2 regions of the Paenibacillus sp. JT22N15 genome follow, and region 1 is predicted to be linked to the other one. Evidence: riboswitches for the same ligand, from Rfam matches in the RefSeq annotation. Region 1 holds a riboswitch; the other holds the start of a gene.
What was found. A riboswitch is a leader RNA that binds a small molecule or an ion and turns the genes downstream of it on or off. The one in region 1 is predicted to bind cyclic di-GMP.
Positions count from the first base shown of each region.

Region 1 (9,285 bases):
TTATCTAAATCAAACGAAAATAATACTATAACGTTCGCAGACAATTCTTGATTTTTAAAGAATTTACTCATTTTATGTATGATTCAACAAATTTCGAGGTGCGAATCTCCCCTAGGCTTCTTATGGGAGCTTCACATTCGCACCACGACCCAACTCTATTCTCTATCTACAAGAATATTACTTCCCCGCCCCTTCGTTATACGCTCTCAGCAGCGTATAACGATTAGGCCGCACCAAATGCGCCTCACTCAAGCTGCGGGCAAGCAGTTCGTCGCTCACACCTAGCTCAGCCGTTGTGGATGGCCCACCCACTTGCTTCAGCCAGCCGCGAATGGTCTCCTCATTCGGAATTTCCGCGATCAGCTGGCTGATGCGTTCCGCATGCTCCGTCCCGCTAATCGCTGGCGCCTGCTCATCCGCCAAGCGATGATACAGCCCCGAAATTTCCGCACATGCGACGCCAACCTTCGCTCCATGCAGCAGCTGGCGGTTGCCAAGGCGAATATATTCCATCTCCCAGTAGTGGGACAAATGATGCTCTGCGCCCGAGGCCGAATGGGATTGCCCGAACAGCAGCATCGCAAGGCCCGATTCGATCAAAGCGCTGATCAGCGCGCGAATGCCCTCTTCGCTGCGTGAGGCAATCAGCTCTACATTTTCCACACACTGCATTAAAGCATCACGCGTAATCGTCGCTACGATATCCGAATAAGCTTCCTCGCCCGCAAGCGAGCCGTAGGACCAATCGAACAGGGACGTATATTTGCCAAGCATATCGCCAAAGCCAGCGGCTACCATAGCGACAGGAGCCTGTGTCAGCACATCGAGATCGGCAAAAATCGCGTCCGGGCCAATCGCGGCGATCGTAATCTTTTCACCCCGAATAATAATCGGTGCTCCCTTGGAATTGAAGCCGTCTACGGACGGAGCGGTCGGCACGGATACAAACGGTATGCCCGCCGTAAAAGCAGCATAACGCGTAATATCATGAAGCGTGCCGGAACCAGCCGCAATGACCACTTCCGCAGCGTAATGCTGAATATCAAGCAGCAGCTGCACAATGGATACTTCGTCCGCAATGACATCTCCCTGTTGGTTAGGCTTAATCAGCGTTGCCTTAACCGCAATATCTTTCGCAGCAATTGCCGCTTCCAATTGTTTTCCAGCTATTTCATATGTGATGTTGTCGGACACGATTAAAACTTTGCGATAGCCCTTCTTTACCAAATAAGGTGCGACCTGCTGAGTGGCTCCACGTTCAATAAGCAGCGGTTCAATTACGATGGACTGGACGGAGGAGGCGTCATAGCCTGCGGCAGCCAGCTTGAATTTTTCCATTAGCGTCATGAGTTCGTTGTCCCTTCTATCTTCAAAGTTGTATACGAACATTGTCACGCGCTAATGGCAGGTTTGTCAACCTTTGGCTTGCAGGCTTCGCCGCGCCTTCCTCTAAGCATCCAGCTTTTTGTTCAGCAAGTACAGCATGATGCTCACAAGGATAGCACCGATCACGATTTCAAGCGACATAACGCCCCAGTTTCCAATCGAAATATCGCCTGTTGGAGACACTAAGATAGACAAGCCTTCAGCGGTAGGCTCTGAGACCATCGTGCCGAATAAATTATCGTTAAACAACAATTCCTCCACATAGCTAATGACAAATTGCAGCAGGACGAAGACTGCTATTGCTACCCATGGAAAAAGCTTTTTATTAAAGAGATGCCCTACTGTAATCGAAAAATAGACTGTCAGCATCAAAAATAGGAGCGTCCAAAATATTAAAATAAAAAACAGGACTCCCGTCTCGAAATTAGGCGGACCCAATACATCCAGCAAGGCGCTTGGGGACAGCCATTTAAACAGCCAGACATGAAGCAGCACGATCCCACTCAGCGCAGCCGATAATACGAATTGCAGCAGAAGCGGCGAAGCGATTGTTTTCCACGTGGCCAGCGGCAATAAGCGGCGACCGTACGATTTAAGGTTATGGGAGTACGTCTTTGAGGAAAATATGATCAACATGAAGGCAACGAATAAATAGCCCATGAACATTAATGTAAGCGACAATGCAGGCTGCCAATTACGAGTTGCACTAAAAAAGGAAAGTGCTCCCTGCAAAATAATAAGCGCAGCAGCCGAGCCCATAATTAAATTCGCATTGCGTTTCCAGTCATATTTCAATAAGTTTATCATTCTGAAAATACCTCCCTGAATAGTTCATCTACACTTTTACCATGCTTGGAGCGTATGCTCTCCACATCCTGACGCAGTGAAACTTCACCGTTTTGAATAAAAATGACTTCATCGAAAACCCGTTCAATGTCGGTAATTAAATGCGTCGAGATAAGCACACAGCTGTCTTCATTATAAAATTTAACGATGGCGTCCAAAATTTTGCCCCGCGCGACGGGATCAACACCGCCTATCGGCTCATCGAGCAAATAAAGCTTAGCCTGACGCGACATCGCCAGCGTGAGCTGCAGCCGCTCATTCATCCCTTTGGATAAGGAGCTAATGCGATCATTGCGATCCAGCTTCAAAAAATCGAGCATGCTTCCCGCTTTCTCCTGATCGAAGTCCTTATAAAAGTCACTGAAAAAACGAAGGGCATCCTTCACCCGCATCCACGACTCGGTTACCGGCTGATCCGGCATAAAGGACGTAACCGCCTTCGTCCCGATGCCAATCGGCTCCCCGCAAATTCGAACGCTTCCTGAGGTTGGCTGAATGAGTCCTGCCGCCAGCTTCATGAGTGTACTCTTGCCGCTGCCATTGCTGCCAAGCAGACCAATAATTTTGCCAGCTTCCAGGTTTAAATTAATATTATGCAGCGCTTTTCTCGATCCGTAAGTTTTCGTTACGGCTTGCAGTTCAACTATCTTCTTCATTCGTTTATTCTCCCCCCGCCTATTTCTGATCTTCCTTGCTAACCGCTTCCGTAACAATCGCTACAATGTCATCCTTCTTAAAGCCCAAATCGCGCATCCCCTGAATGAAACGTCCGAGCAAATCAGCCGCCATTTCTTTCTTAATGCTCACAATCGCCGCCTCCTCGCTCGTTACATATCTTCCAAGTCCCCGTCTTGTTTCGACGATGCCTTCACGCTCCAGCTCCTGAAAAGTACGCTGGATCGTATTCGGATTGATTTGCAGCTCCACTGCAAGCTCGCGCACCGAATCGATTTTATCGCCGGGATTAAGCTTCCCGCTAATAATTTGCTGTTTAATGTAGTTCATGATCTGGATGTAGATCGGCTGGTTGTTGTCAAATTCAATCGGCATAAGTCACCTCCGTGTTAATGTATTAGTGTTATATCTAAATAGTACACTAATATTCTGTTGTTGTAAAGAGTTGGATAAAAAAAAGGCTGCCTCCAATCGCCCACGGGCGCTGAAAGCAGCTATTTCATTGATGCTATTCCATTTTCCAATCCGCTCTAAAGGCTAGCTTACACCTTGAATACAGCCGCTTTTTCGCGCAAATTAGTGGAAGAGCCCTGCAGTTTCTCAGCCAGCTCTTGAAGCTGAATCGATACCTCGAATTGATCTTCGGACATACCGCTCATCTGCTCCATTTTGCCATTTACCTCGGAGGAGGTTTGCAGCAGCTTGTCTACTGAGCCAACAATATCGGTAATGCCTTTTGTAATTTCATCAATGCCGACAGAAATTTCGCCCATTTGCTCGGACAATACGCTGCTTTGATTTTCCAGACCATTAAACATTTCGCTAGCCGTCACCGATGCCTGCTTCGTCGTTTCTATCACTTCCGAGAAGCTGCTCAAGCTTTGGCTGCTGTCGGCAAAATCGTTCTGAATAAGCTTAAGCTCCTTCGTAATATCTTTGGAAATGATATCGGTCTGGCTCGACAGCTTGCGAATTTCCTCCGCTACTACAGCAAAGCCTCTGCCATGCTCGCCTGCACGCGCCGATTCAATCGAAGCATTCAGCGACAATAAATTCGTCTGTGTGTTCAAATCCTGAATGCCGCCCAAAAACTTCGTTACATTATTGTAGCGCTCATTGATTCGGTCGAAGGACTCGGTAACTCGGGCAAATTGCTGCACCGTCTGATTCACCATCTGCACAACGCCCTTCATATCGGTGGAGCCTATACGCGATGACTCTCTCATTTCTTTCATGTCGCGATTAATATATTCGGTTGAAGCCGCAATTTGCTGCGAGCTTGCCGATATTTGCTCCGTTACGGCCGAGATCGAAGTTGCATCATCATACTGGGTCATCAAAATCGTTTTGCCGTTGCCAATCTCTTCCTTCACCTGCTCGGAAGCGTTCTGATTGCGAACAATCATATCGCCCATATTGCGCGAGGCTTGCAGAACAACCGTGCTTACATCCATAGTCGAACGAAGGGTGTCACGAAGCTCACTTCCCATTTGCGCCAGCGAGCGGTCAATTTGACCAAATTCATCTTGGCGATCCAGCTTCTCATCATAGGTGAAATCGTTATTTTGATAAGCGGTAATACGCTTCATTAAACCAACGATGCCTTTTTTTACATTCCGGCTTAACGAATACGACATGAGGAACGGCAGTACTGCCAGCAAAACAATATTGATGATAATAATCGTATTGGCAGCTGCAATACTTTTATTTAATGTCTCCTGTGTAGCGACCGTATCCACTTCGAGCCAATTTTCTACCGTTTCATTCGCAAAGCTGAGAACAATCGTATATGTACTGACAAGCTGTTTGACCTTGGCGGAGCGGTCTTCAATGGTTAGCAGGCTGTGATTGCCGTTTTCTTTATTAAGCTGCTCCAGTGCAAGGCCAAACACATTGCCTTGGTTCGAATAGGCGGTGCCGTTATCCCCGTGAGGATATTTTTCATCCAGGTACGCTAGTGTAACCTTCAATTTTTCTACCCGCTCGGGCATCGACTTAAGTGCCAAGTTGATTCCATCGTCGCCGGTGCTGCCGTTTTCTACGGCATCAATCATCGAAAGCAGCGTGCGCAGCATCGAATCCGATATCCCTTGATATTCTTTTTTGGCCTCCTGAAGCTCATTTGAAGCTTTCACTGCACTTCTAACCGAAGCATTTTGCATAAAAATCCACCCGCCAGCGACGACGTTGAACAAGGTGATTAATGAAGTGATAAACAACAGCTTCGTTGTAACCTTTTGTTTCTTCAAGAAATCAGAAATCCTTGATGTCCATTTTAACCATTTTGCCTCTCTCAATCGGTTAATCATCATTTTCTCTCCATCTCTCCTATTACACTGAAAAAACAAAAGCTATCCAATCACCGCGACGAATTGAACAGCTGAATCAGCCTATAGTCCTGTACCGGTGGTTTGGCTGCCATAGTTCAATACCTTAGGCCCATAACTTTGCGCCCCTATCTTTCAATAAGTTTGCCTTTTTCAGTATGTAATTTTCTATTTATTTCGACACTTTTAAAGTATAATTTAGGAAAACCTTTTTGTAAATTATAAAAAGCGAGATTATCTGACATGATACTTTGAAACTAGTGCCTAACAACGTTATAATATTAGCGAATGCTAGCTATTAATGAGATTTTAGGGGGGACAAGATGGATTTTCGACTAGATTTAATTGAGGATAAAATCGAATTTTTTGAGGCTTTTGACTTACGTACGCTCGAAAAGCACATTGACCAGCAAATTGAAGCGAATAAAGCACTGCTATTACAAGTTCATGCGATTAGTCATCATGCGGTGTTTCATCCCGATCGCGGGAAAATGCTGTACAGCGCAGTCGTTCATTTTAAAGTTAAAAAATAGGCCAATTCGGGCATTTGAACGCTGCCCGAATTTTTTTCAAAAAAATTTAAAAAAGGTATTGCATCCTCCTAAAGTTCTGTGGCATAATACATCTTGTGTCCGATACATAACCGCGCCGTTGTAGCTCAATTGGTAGAGCAACTGACTTGTAATCAGTAGGTTGGGGGTTCAAGTCCTCTCGACGGCACCATTTTTTTCCCGGGACGTAGCTCAGCTTGGTAGAGCACCTGGTTTGGGACCAGGGGGTCGCATGTTCAAATCGTGTCGTCCCGATATTTTATAAGTTGTTTCAAGCAGGCCCTCTAACTTAGAAGGGTTTTTTATTTTTTTCATTAAAAATAAACCGCGCTTAGCTGGAAGTTTTGCTGCCCCCGCTAAGCGCGGCTTTTCTTTTGCCCCAATAGATTCATTAATGATGCTGCCGAATCATCGCCTCTGCGGTGAGCAGCCCTGACATGGCAACCATCGGCGTTCCCCCGCCGGGATGGGTCGTTCCGCCCGCAAACCATAGTCCGCGCAAATCCGCACGATTGGACGGCCGCAAAAACGTCTGCTTTGCTGAATTCGAGGAAATGCCATAGATGGCGCCGCGAAATGCCGACGTATCCCGCTCCAAATCCTCCGGTGTATACAAAGCAAGCTGCTCTGCTTCCCGATCCAGTCCCTCCAAGCCATAGGCAGCCAGCTGCTTCAACAGACGGCCCTGATAGCGCTCCGCCTCCCGCTCCCAGCTCCAAGCGTCCGACGTATACGGGGCATTCGCCAAAATAAACAGGTTGCTGCCTCCTTCCGGCGCCAGTTCCTGTTCCATATAGGCGGAACAGCATACATAAATCGCAGGATCGGCAGGAGCCTCGCGGCGCGCGAAAATCGCCGAAAATTCCTCCCCATACCTTTCCGGATAAAATACAGTATGATGCAGCAGCTTATCGTAACGTCTGCGTATGCCTGCAAGAGTGACAAAGCCGGACAGAGAAGGCTCGTAAGTTGAAATATGGCGATTCGTCATGGCAGGCCGCAGCTGCTCGCCGAGCAAATCGCGGCATACGGACAGCACATCTCCGTTCGCGAGCACCAGATCGGCTGGCACAAAACCGCATTCCGTCTCTACTCCGCTTACGCCGCCGCCTTTTGCAGCAATGCACTGCACACGCACCGAGGTGCGTATTTCCGCCCCCATTTCCTCCGCAAGCTGGCGCAGACCTTCAACGATGCTGTAGGTGCCGCCTCGAACACCAAAAACGCCAAGCTCTGTCTCGACATGCGGCAGCATCGCGAAGATTGCTGGCGCCCGATCAGGAGCAGATCCGACATAGGTCGCATAACGTCCAAACAAGGCCAGTGTGTTGGGATGGCGAAAATAGCGGCGCAGCAGCATAGCGGCAGCAAGTCCTCCCGGTCCGGCGCCTACAACAGCAACATGCCTGGTCTTCATTTATAGTCTCTTCCTTCCCATGCTAGAATCAGCTTTCTATAAATGCCCGTCATAGACGGCTCGAGCCGCAAATTCGCCTGAGCCGCAGCCGGTTATATCGCAAAATCGCTATAAACGGCAAATTGGCCGCCAGCGCGTAGCCTACCATTAAATAGCCATACAAAGGCTCGTTCCAGATGAAAAATAACGGCGCGGGCACGATGGACAGCCAGTGCGTCCATTCGCCTCTGAGCGTTTCCCCCATGTACTCCTGGTAATAGGCTTGGCCGCGCTTAGCAAGCCTTTTCTTCTGGAATCCCCTGCGGAACAAAAAGCTGCCATCCGGCACGCTGTCCTTCCAGGAGCGGATGAACAGCACCTGCTCGTAGAAACGCTCCTCTGCCGAAGTGCCGCTTCTCCTTGCTGCGCTCCGCTTTGCGCACTGTCCCGCCTGCTCCTGCTCCTGCTTCTGGTCTTGCAAACCAGCGCTCTGGCAAGCTCGTATGAAAATAGGAGACGCCGAGATGGACGAGCAGCCATCCGCCAATATTCAGAGCGAGCACAGCCAGCGACGGCAATGCCTGCGCGCTCATAGCTTGCCTCGTTCCCGGCTGCCCATTGAAACGACTCGCCCTTTCCAAGAAACCTTCCTCCTAATGAAGGTCGAGAACAGCGAATAAGCGAAAAATAACAGAAACAAACTGAGCGGCAATGGGTACAGCAGTGCTGTCCAGCCCTTAAAACTCCCGGTTTTGCGCAGCCATAGCCCGAGCTGCAAGCTGTATGCCGCATAGCAGGCGACGCCTGTTCCCAGCAGCCAATAATCCGCCTCGACCTGCCCCCCAATTGAAGCAAGCATAAGGGTCACAGCCGATACGGCTCCGGCCAGCCACAGCGATACAGCGCAGGCTACGAAGGGCGCGGTCGATGCAGCGCCTGCTGCGAAGCTTTTGCTCCAGCCGCGGAACATGCTGTTCAGGCCGTCCGGGTACATTCTAAAGGAAATTTTTTCGCAGCCCATAAAATTGGACACCGGCATTTGATCAGAGCTAAAGGCTCGCCCCAGCTCGAAATGCTCCAATACTTTGCCCCGTACTGCCTCATGCCCGCCGATGCGGAAATAGTCATCCCGGCGGCATATGAGGCAAGGCCCAAACGCTCCCGCCCGGCTGTCTCCGTCGCCAACCGAAGCGATGACAATCAGATTGAAGAAAGCAGACAGCTGCTCATAAGCACGCTCCATTCGGTGGTAAGGCTGCACCGATACGAGTCCGCCAGCCTCCTTCTGGCTGGCGGCCAGCAGTTGTAAAGCATCCATTTCCAGTTCCACATCCGCATCCAGAAAAACAAGCAGCTCGCCTTGCGCTGTTTTGGCTCCCGTCCAGCAAGCCCAGCTTTTGCCGATCCAGCCGTCTGGCATCTCCTCCGCCCGAATGACAAGGGCGCCATTCGCGGCGGCAAGGCTTGCCGTTGCATCCTCCGAGCCGTCATCGACAACGATTACTTCTACATGACTTAGCTTCTGCCGCTGCAAGGCGTGCAGCAGCTTGCCGATATTAGCCGCTTCATTGCGTGCCGGAATGATGACAGAAATGGAGATCGGAACAGCGCTATTTTTCATGCCTGCTCCGTTCGCATCATCTGCCCCATTCCATTCATCCCCCTCATGAATGTCCCAATCCGGCAGCCGGCTTACCCGATTTTGCAGCAGCAGGCCGCACAGCCAGCCGAAAACAGCCCAAATGATCGAGAAACTCATCGCTTCCCCCTCCTTCTCCCGTACATATAGCCAATTGCCTGCTTTAGGCCGCTAAATGCCTGCTCCCGGTAAGGAAACCAATTGATTTGCGAGCTTCTGCGCCCAGCATTGACCATGACCGACTTTGAGCGGCAAAAGGCAAGCAGCCCTTCTTCGCCATGCGTACGGCCGAAGCCGCTCGCCTTCACCCCGCCAAAGGGCAAATGCATGTTGCCAATATGCCTTACAACGTCATTAATCGAGCAGCTTCCCGTCTCCAGCCGGGCTGCGAACGCTAGCCCTTTTTTTCGATTAGCCGTAAAAATGCTTGCGCTAAGCCCATAAGGCGAAGCATTTGCCAGCCGG
Region 1 is NZ_JBXENV010000008.1:257,453-266,737, reverse strand. It holds gene AC50X8_RS17780 (sn-glycerol-1-phosphate dehydrogenase) at 178-1,389, opposite strand; gene AC50X8_RS17775 (hypothetical protein) at 1,450-2,193, opposite strand; gene AC50X8_RS17770 (ABC transporter ATP-binding protein) at 2,190-2,888, opposite strand; gene AC50X8_RS17765 (GntR family transcriptional regulator) at 2,908-3,282, opposite strand; gene AC50X8_RS17760 (methyl-accepting chemotaxis protein) at 3,450-5,156, opposite strand; cyclic di-GMP riboswitch class I at 5,310-5,393, opposite strand; gene AC50X8_RS17755 (YrzA family protein) at 5,558-5,767, shown strand; tRNA gene AC50X8_RS17750 (tRNA-Thr) at 5,882-5,957, shown strand; tRNA gene AC50X8_RS17745 (tRNA-Pro) at 5,967-6,040, shown strand; gene AC50X8_RS17740 (phytoene desaturase family protein) at 6,177-7,202, opposite strand; gene AC50X8_RS17735 (glycosyl-4,4'-diaponeurosporenoate acyltransferase CrtO family protein) at 7,252-7,662, opposite strand; gene AC50X8_RS17730 (glycosyltransferase family 2 protein) at 7,771-8,940, opposite strand; gene AC50X8_RS17725 (aldehyde dehydrogenase family protein) at 8,937-9,285, opposite strand, start outside.

Region 2 (9,285 bases), on a different contig from region 1:
CCATTTTGTCGACTGGACGAGAGATGCTTTGCGTACCGTTACGTTCGCTGAAGCATGAACAAAAAACTCATCCGTTCCCGCCGTTGGATCAAAGCCTATAACTGTATCTTTAATCGTATTGTTGCGTGTTTGCCACGCTGGCAAACTTTGCGGATTATCCTGTGCGGAATCCCCTGTATGCCAGAACTCTGAATTTGGATCGCTTGTTGTAATATACATATCGTTCGTGTAGGTAGTACCTTGAGGCGTACCTGCACGGACCTCGCCTTTATAGCTGATTTCAAAGCTTGTACCTGGAGCAAAAGAGGTGCCGTCGGACCATGACCATTTCACAAGGGTCCGTCCCGTACCGTTCCAGTTTTTATCAACAAGCTCCAGCTGTGGAGCACTTGCTCCAGCAGGCGTGCCCGTAAATGTAAACGAGGCTGCCAGTGCCGCAGCAGGATCAGCTATTTTAGGATTCGTGTAATAATCAAAGCTTGTTGGCAATAAATCATAGACAACTGGATTAATATAAGGTCCCGTTGCTTTAATATCGTTGCGGACCGTAAGTGTGAACGGCACCGTGCTGAGTGGACGGAAATTTCCCGCTCCAATCGCTTTATTAGCTACAAGCCATGGCTTCTCATTGTTGATGTTGAAATCTGCCTGAGCCGTTTTCTGAGGCTTGTCATCCCATTGGCCCGGAATGGTAACATTCAGCGCTTGATAATCCAGCGTGACTTGATTCGTTACTTGATCACCGTGGACGACAGGGGTGTTCGTGCCATTAGCAAAATCTCTAACGGTCCCTGTAATTTCAATGCCGCCAATTGTACCTCCTGGAGCTAGGGTGCTGAACGACCACTCCAAGGCAACCAAAAATTCGCCAGCATTTAGCACAATGCGGTTCGTACCAGCTGTCGTGCTCACTGTAATTGTGCCGTTAGGCGCAAGGCTGCCGCTATACGCATGCCAAGTTTCAGTCGTACCATCGCTTGTTTTATAACGAAGCTGGGAAGTGAAAACATTTGGCATTTTAATGCTGCTGTAGTCCATTTCCGCAGGCAGCACATCTGTCAATACCAGGTTCGACAAAGAGGTATTTACATTCGTCCCCGTATTGCTGATGCCGCCGATGTTGAACTTCTGTGTTTGGCCATGCCAGCGATACTGGTAAACACGCGACTTGGTTAGTCCGGAAACGCCAGATACTGGCTCTCCGAATTTAGTTGTCACATCAGCGTCAGGATCAGTGACCGAGCCGCCACCTTCGAGCGTATAACCGCTCAAAATTTCAACATTATTTTTGCGTTCCAGCGGTGTTCCGGTCGGATGACCATACCCTAAATCGTCAGGGAAGGTGACCGATACTTTCGCTTCGAAAGATTGTCCGGAAGCAAGCTCAATATTCGACCAAGTGATCGTGCGAGCTGTTGAATCATAGACACCGCCTTCTGTTGAGCTCACATATACAGCATCTGGCGGCAGTGTATCGACTAACGTCGCATTTTTCAAGCTGCCAGGGTTATCATTGCCGGCTTCGCCTTTAATGCCTACCGTATACTCAACCGCTCCGCCAATAATCGGAACTGTGCTGCCAAATCCAGTAGCTTGGCTTTTATAAGCCCACCACTTGTCGTAGGTCGAAGCAGTTGGCGTCGCCGTCGGTGTTGCTGTAGGCGTCGGTGTAGCTACCGGATTCGGGTCCGCGTTAATCGTTACATTCGCCGATGCCGTTGTACTTTCCGCTGAATCAACGAGTGTAATCGTCGCCGTATTCGTCGTAGGCACAACCGAGCTTGAGCCAGTCGGCTTCGCTTTCACGGGAATTTCCAGCTTCACCGAAGTACCGGAAGGCAATGGATGTGCATTGACGGTTAGAGTTTGGCCATTTTTCGTATCCCAGCCTCCATCCTCCCAGCCATCTACAATTTCAAATTGTGCCGGTACTGTATCAACAATCGTTACATTCTTACCGACATGAGTCGCTCCATCTGCCTGATACAAGATCGTATACTTGAAGGTATCTCCTACATTAACAGTGCTCACACTGGCTGTCTTTGTAAAAGTCAGCCCTGTAATCGGTCCTGCTGCCTGTACCGGTGCTGCGAATGGCTGTAATGCAGCTTGCAGCAGCAAAACGAGCAGCATGATCCAGGAAATCTTGTGCCTGATCGCTCTCTGTCTACTTGCGGGCATCTCATCAATCCTCTCTTTTTCTCTATCTCCTCTAGTTTCTCTCTTGTTGTGAATACCGATAATGCCTAGTACAAAAACATTACCTTACGAATACCACGTCATTTTCCATCCTCTTCCTCCTTGTATTCAAATAAGAAAATTATATCCAGCCCAACTGTACAAAAACTTTACAAGCCTCCCCTTTATCCGTCAGCTAAATAACTGCAAAAAAGCTTCGTCCATCCGATGAAGGATAGACGAAGCTTCTGTGTGTACCTATTGAGTTATATGTGTTTATTTCCGTTTAATAAACTTTAGCAGCCGTATAACGCGAGCTGTCTTTAATCATTTTGCCCGCTTTCTTGCTGTTCTTCAGGCCAGCATCAAGCGTCGTATCGATCGTGATCCATTTGCCGTCCAAATATACTTCATTCCAAGCGTGATAATTTGATACATCAGACGCTTTGCCCGTCACCATCTTGGCCGGAATGTCCAAGCTGCGAAGCATGCCTGCCATTAATGCAGCGTAGCCGTAGCAAATATCTTTCTGCGAACTAAAGGTACGATCGATTTGAGGCAAATAATCGTTGGTCACCTTAGCCGCAAGCTGATGATCGTAAGAAATATTCGCTACAATATAATTGTAAACCGCCGTTACCTTCTCGGTATCCGTCTTTGCTCCCTTAGTCAGTTCCAATGCTTTCTTAACCGCTTTGCTGTTGCTGCTCCAATCAATATTTTGTATGGAGTTCAAATAGACGAGGCTGCTGTCACTCAAATTCAAGGTAACTTTGCCTGTATGAACTGCTCTATATTTTTTGGTACCACTTACGTTTTCCAATAATGAAATCGTATAATCTCCATTGCCCAGTTGAAGCGCAAACCATTCTTCTGTCTGGTTTGTCCGGAGCGCATACGTATAATTTTTGCCGTCTTTGGCTACAACCAGCCTTGTATCTACGCCTGACTTGACCTCATAACGAATGCCGATGCTTCCTTTATCCACATTGGATTCGTCGAGCCAGCTTGTCCCAGCTGCCGCTGCCACTTGAGCAGTTGCTTGAGGGAACACGGACAGAATCAACGCCAGCAAAATCATAACCGTTAAACTTTTGCGCATAAAAAAAACTCCCTTCGGTGGCTAGGCTGCCATCTAATAATAGAGAAGGCCCTTTAGCTTTGCGTCCCTGCCTTTCGACAGGTTTGCCGTTATCGTGTAAAGTTTTGTAAGTGGTGTTAGGTAGAAAAACTACCTTATATTAAACTATGATTATCTCTAGTATATACCCATTATTTGCAATAAACAATACGTTAAATCTTTTTTATTTCCAGGCTGAGGCTTGTATTTTCTGGTTTTTCTTCATCCATCTCCGCTTTAACCGTTTCATAAAAGGCTCTTCCTTCCGCTCTTTAAGCATGCCCTTTACGTCTCTAAGCAGGAGCATATACCGCATTTCATCTTCGTGCTTCAAGCTTTGAAATTCTTTCAAATGTTCTGCGCCCATCTCGCTTCAACTCCATCATGCGTTTTATCAATCCTATGTCGGTTGATAAAATTCCGATACCCGAAACAGCGTTTAGCTGCTTTTGACCGTGTAAAACTTTTGGAATCTCCAAAACTTCCTTGGTCCTGTCGACAAATAAAGCCACGCAAAAAAATCACGAATACCATCATCTACGATTCCCTCATTGTACCGATAAAGCTGACGCTGGTAGTTCAGGCGGCATATTTCCACCCCGTCCCACCAAAAAGAAAACGTGTTCCGCTTATCATCATGCTCCAGAGTAATCATAAATTTCCCTTCCGAAAGCTGAAAATACTGCTTGTCATAAAAAAACAAAGGCCCCTCAGAAGTAGCTGTAATGCCAATAAAATGACCTCTATGATGGGTATAAAAGCCACGAACGATGGTGTAATCGGTCATTTGATTCAAATTCAGCTGTCGTAGGTGCTGGGCTCCCTCGCTTATACAGCAAGCCAGCTCAGGATAGCGAAAATGGCGAATGACATTCATTTGCCGCTTCTCGGTTATCATCATCTTCTTCAACCATTCCTTTGGACATGCTATTTTTTTGAAAATGAAGCTCGTAAAGCTTGTCCGTCTCCATTTTCACCTACTCCTCCATTATAAATAGGGCAACTCTACAATTTCTCGACAAAATCTCTGTTTAATCTCGCAAAACTTACAAAATAATAGGCCGCATAGAATATTGAATTTTTATTCCTTCAACAGTATGATAATTCAAAGGAATACTCAGAAAGGACTGCAGCCCTTTGGAAGAACAAAAACTTTGGACTAGAAGCGACGGATTTACAATTAGCACAAATAAAGCTTATTTGGATATTGAAACGATTTATAAATTTCTAAACGAGGAATCTTATTGGGCAAACGGAATTGACAAAGAACTTGTACAAGCAGCCATTGAACACTCCATTTTGTGCTACGGCATTTATCAGGGGAATCCGCTTAAGGAACAAGCGAAGCTAGTTGGTTTTGCGCGAGTTGTCACCGACCTTGTCCGCTTTTCCTGGTTAGGGGATGTATTTGTTATACCCGAGTTTCGAGGTATAGGACTTAGCAAGTGGCTATTAGAAACCATATTGGAGCACCCCAAACTAAAAGGAACAAGCTTTAATCTAGGTACAAAAGATGCTCAGACTTTATATGCCAAGTATGGTTTTAAGCCTCTCGAGCAAGTAGAAAGAAGAATGGCACGGCCATTGGATTGGAGAGCTATTTATGAGGGCTATGGTTTAAAAAGTCAATAGCACTCGCTTGCCCCTCCAATTATTTACCATTTTGTTTCCTTCACCAGTCTACAAACCATTAACGCCGCTTTTCCAATCTTTGTACCATTCTGTAATGTATGCGCTTGGCTGCTCGTTCAATTCCTCCATCAGCGCGGCGGTTAAAGCATTGTACTGCTGATTAACCATAAGATGATTCCCTTTAGACGCATACAGCTGCATTAAGGCAAAATAAGCCTCTTCCGCCTGCGCATGCTCCTCGATAATTCGAATATATCCGGCAATCGCTTTATCCAGCTGGCCATGCTCGACATGCCAAGCTTCCAAGCGATAGGAAGTATTCAGCCACAGGCGCTTCAGGCGCTGGCGTTCGCTCTCCGCCCACCAATAATCATAATCCTTTAAATAATCGCCTCGATAAAGATTCATAGCCTCCTCGTATTCCGCAAGGGTTGCCGCCGCTAGCGGCGGTGCAGCAGCAATTCCTCTCTCCCATTCCTCCACATCCAGCACAACCTGATTAAGCGTCAATATGTATCCTTCTGTTGTATTGGCGATGTGAAAACACTTTCCAAACTGATCAAGCGTTTTCCTAATATGGTACACCGTCGTATACAGCTGGGCATATACTTTCTCCGTCCCATTATCGGGCCATAGCAAATCGATTAATAGCGATTTCCTTACCAGCTGTTCGCGATGCTGGAGCAAATACAGAAACAGCTCCTGCGCCTTTGTCGTACGCCAACGTATGGCTGCATCCTTTTTTCCAGAAAATTCGACACTGAACTGCCCCAGCAGCTGCAAAATCAGGTGCTGCTCCTCATTCGTTTTTATCACTTGCTGCACGGCCTGCCCTTTATCCTTCACATGGGAGTCCAGCCGCTTCTGAATCCGTTCCATCGTTTTCATTAACCGCTCAGGATGGATCGGCTTGACGACATAATCCAGCGCATTCAGCTCAAAAGCTTTCACTGCATATTCATCATAAGCGGTTACAAATACGATATTCAGCTCTGGTCTTACCTCCAGCAGTTGCTCGGCAAGCGCAATGCCACTGACTTCGGGCAAATTAATATCCAAAAATACAACATCCGGCAGATCAAGCAAAATCCGCTCTTTCCCGACCGTTGGATCCTCATATTTCCCCAATACCTCTACGTTATTTAGTTTCACGAGTTGCCGCTCCAAGTAATCCAAAGCGAGGCTTTCATCATCTACAAGGATAACCTTCATGCTTGACTCCTTTAATATACGAAATAACCACTCGTTCACAAACTCTGCCATGCTGACAACAATTATAATGCAGTTAAATAGTTGCCGCAATCATTTGGCATGAATAGTCGTTACAAATTCAGGAAAATTTATATAGCAAAAGAGCAGCAAGCGTTAAACCTAAGGCAGGTCAAACGCTTGCTGCTCTTGCGATTTGCGGTTTTGGTTTTGCCTACAGGCAAAACTCGCAGCGATAATAGATGGAATACACGATCCAGTTGTTCTGCTAGACAGTCTACCAGGCGTTGACGCCCAGTTGTTCAATCGTTGCTTGAATAAAAGCCGGCTCATCCTCTGGCGTACGGGAAGTAATCAAATTACGATCAACTACGACTTCCTCATTGCGAAAATGCCCCCCGGCTGCCTGCACTTCCTGCTCCAGCTCTGGATAAGCCGTCAGTGTGCGTCCTTGCAGCAAACCAGCTTCCGCCAAAATTTGCGGGCCATGGCAAATGGCAGCAATGGTAATGCCTTTTTCATCAGCCTCTTTGACAAAAGCTTGCACGGCCGCATCTTCCTTCAAGTGGGAAGGTGATGCGCCGCCAGGAATAATAATAGCCGCATAATCGCTCGCCTTCGCCTCATTAATCGCAAGATGCGACTTATAGGCAACTGTGCCCTGCTTGCCTTTTAGTTCCTCATTGCTGCGCAAGCTTATAATAACCGCCTCATGGCCATTTTTCACCATTTCATCATACGGATTTTGCATTTCTGAATCTTCAAAGCCATCGGCCAGCAGAAAAGCCACCTTCTTCATTTGCGTCATCATTTACACGCTCCTTCTTGTTTGGGCTCTATGTTACTTTACCCTAAAAAAAGGTTTCGCAAACAAATCCTGCTGTTCATATTCCATCAACGATACACGAGCATCCTCCCGCAATAGTCGCATTCCTCGCTTTGCTGGGGAAGAAGCACCTTATTCGCCCCGCAGCCTGGGCAGCTGATTGTTTTAGGTTCAGATGATGCTGGGGGCGGAGAGCTCTGCCTTGCATTATCGTGTTCTGTCTGCTCTACTAAACGGGCAGCTGCTGCCGCTTGCTCCTCCGCTTCTCTTGCAGATTTTCTCGCTTGCTCCTCATTTTCAGCAAGACTTTTCTCATGCAATAGCTCTTGTCTTGCGATATGCAATTCAAGCTCTAAAGAATCAATCGTTTCCTTATGCTTCTTTTGGACTGATTTACGGTTCGAATAGCGCAAACCAAGGTACACTCCAATCCATGCTGGGAAAACGAAAATCAAGGAATAAAGAAGAATATAAAACATTAATTCTTCCCGATTTGGAGTCGATATTCCATTTTTAATAAAGAAAGCACCAATAACTAACCACACAATTCCGTTTACATACGAAATCATTTTAGATGAATCGTATCCCTTCCGCATTGCTCATCCCGCCTCTGTATCATCGTCCAGTCTCTTTAATTTAAATGTTGTACTCGTGCAAGTCTTGCCCTCTTCAGCTCACTTGTTTCGTTTTGCATCTCATGCAATCGCTGCTCCAAGCTGGCTGAATACTTCTGTGCTTTTTCCATGTATTCTTTTTGTTTTATTTTATCGACCTTCTCGATCATTGCCGCCAATATAAATATGACTGCCGCTGTTATCCCGAAATATTTCCCGAAAAATAAAGCCTGCTCCGCGAAGGACATCTCACCTGCTCTATATAAGGGCATATACAGCATGCCATTCACAAGACATCCGATTGCAATTATTTTAAGTACTCCACCCATCCCGCTATCCCCTTTCCCTTTCGTTGCTGCAATCATTTGAGACCATAAGCTGCTATTATATTGAATCTCTTACCCTAGTAAAAAAAGCAGCATCCGTTAAACCCGCTATAGGCTAAACGCTTGCTGCTCTTATTTCTCTTTGGAGACCCTCAAATAGGCTGGCTTAAAATTAACTATACACCAGCATCGTTCCACAATAGTCGCATTCCACGCTCTGCATAGGCTGCAGCACCTTTCTCGCGCCACAACCCGGACAACTGATATTTTTAGGCATGAGGGGTGGCGGTGGCGGAGACGACGGTGGAGGCGGTGATGTACGGCTCGCGGCTTCGCGCCTTGCCGCTGCCTCTGTTTCTGCGCGCAAAGCCGCCAGCGTCGCTTCCTTCTCAGCCTCTAGCCTAGCCGTTGCTTCCGCTTCCTCGGCTCGTTCGCGTTCTTCTCTTGCAAGCTCCTGCTCATGCTCCAGCTTCTGTAGCTCTATTCGAAACTGGACTAGATATGGCTCCTGTTCATTTAAATATTTTTGCTTCCAATTAAAACGCCTGTTCTTCCTTACCCCAACACAAAAAAGGGAAGCGCCAGGAAATAAAGAGAAGACAACCCAAGAGGCTATGAGTCCATCTAATCCATAACTTGGGTCCAATGTATTCGGATATAAGATGAGACCTAAAGCAGCCCAGAATACGCCAATTGCCTTGTGCCAAAAACCAGCTGCCATTTTCATTCACCCCGTCTTTCGCTCTGCATGGCATAGGAGCCTTTACACCTAGCGGTATTCAATACTTGCATGGCAATATTCGCAGAGGATTGTTTGTTTAGGCCATAGCATCGTATGGTTGCCACAGCTTGGGCAAGCAACAGATTTTCTCCCTTGTCCTGAGCTGCCCGCTGGAGCCCTGCCTTCCCTTGCCTGCTCTCTCTGCAAACGGGCATGCCTCATTTCGTCGGCCATTTTTTTAGCCTCGAAGGTATTTTGTTGTATCGTGGCATGGGTCGCCCGGATGTTTGCGACCCATGCGTCATCACGCTTCTTCTCACTCTTGGCAAAAAAATACGCCATAATAAAAAAGAACAAAGCAGGAAGAATCGCTCCTAATAAATATATTCCTACTTTTTGTGTAAATAAAAGCGAACTTGGCCTATTATCGAAACCGCCTAGCATATAACCTACAATTAGCAATAATCCCACTCCAATTACGCGAAACAGCAAACTCATGAAGCTTTCCCTCTTTCCCAGCAGCAACGCCATTACGTCTCACGCGCAGTAATGTGCTGCTTTTGATAGCTGCCACAGCCCAATATTTGCGTCCCCTGTGCACTGCACTCGAGCAGCAAAAGAGCTATGCTCTGCCAGCAAGTCCATGCCCGCATTCCGGA
Region 2 is NZ_JBXENV010000011.1:64,708-73,992, forward strand. It holds gene AC50X8_RS21585 (SdrD B-like domain-containing protein) at 1-2,181, opposite strand, end outside; gene AC50X8_RS21590 (transglutaminase-like domain-containing protein) at 2,465-3,280, opposite strand; cyclic di-GMP riboswitch class I at 3,294-3,378, opposite strand; gene AC50X8_RS21595 (hypothetical protein) at 3,738-4,208, opposite strand; gene AC50X8_RS21600 (GNAT family N-acetyltransferase) at 4,436-4,930, shown strand; gene AC50X8_RS21605 (response regulator) at 4,979-6,193, opposite strand; gene AC50X8_RS21610 (DJ-1/PfpI/YhbO family deglycase/protease) at 6,417-6,938, opposite strand; gene AC50X8_RS21615 (hypothetical protein) at 7,034-7,561, opposite strand; gene AC50X8_RS21620 (hypothetical protein) at 7,597-7,944, opposite strand; gene AC50X8_RS21625 (hypothetical protein) at 8,078-8,626, opposite strand; gene AC50X8_RS21630 (hypothetical protein) at 8,675-9,157, opposite strand; gene AC50X8_RS21635 (SPFH domain-containing protein) at 9,249-9,285, opposite strand, start outside.
Region 2: it holds a riboswitch for cyclic di-GMP, as region 1 does, so the genes downstream of both, AC50X8_RS21590 (transglutaminase-like domain-containing protein) here and AC50X8_RS17760 (methyl-accepting chemotaxis protein) in region 1, are expected to answer to the same signal.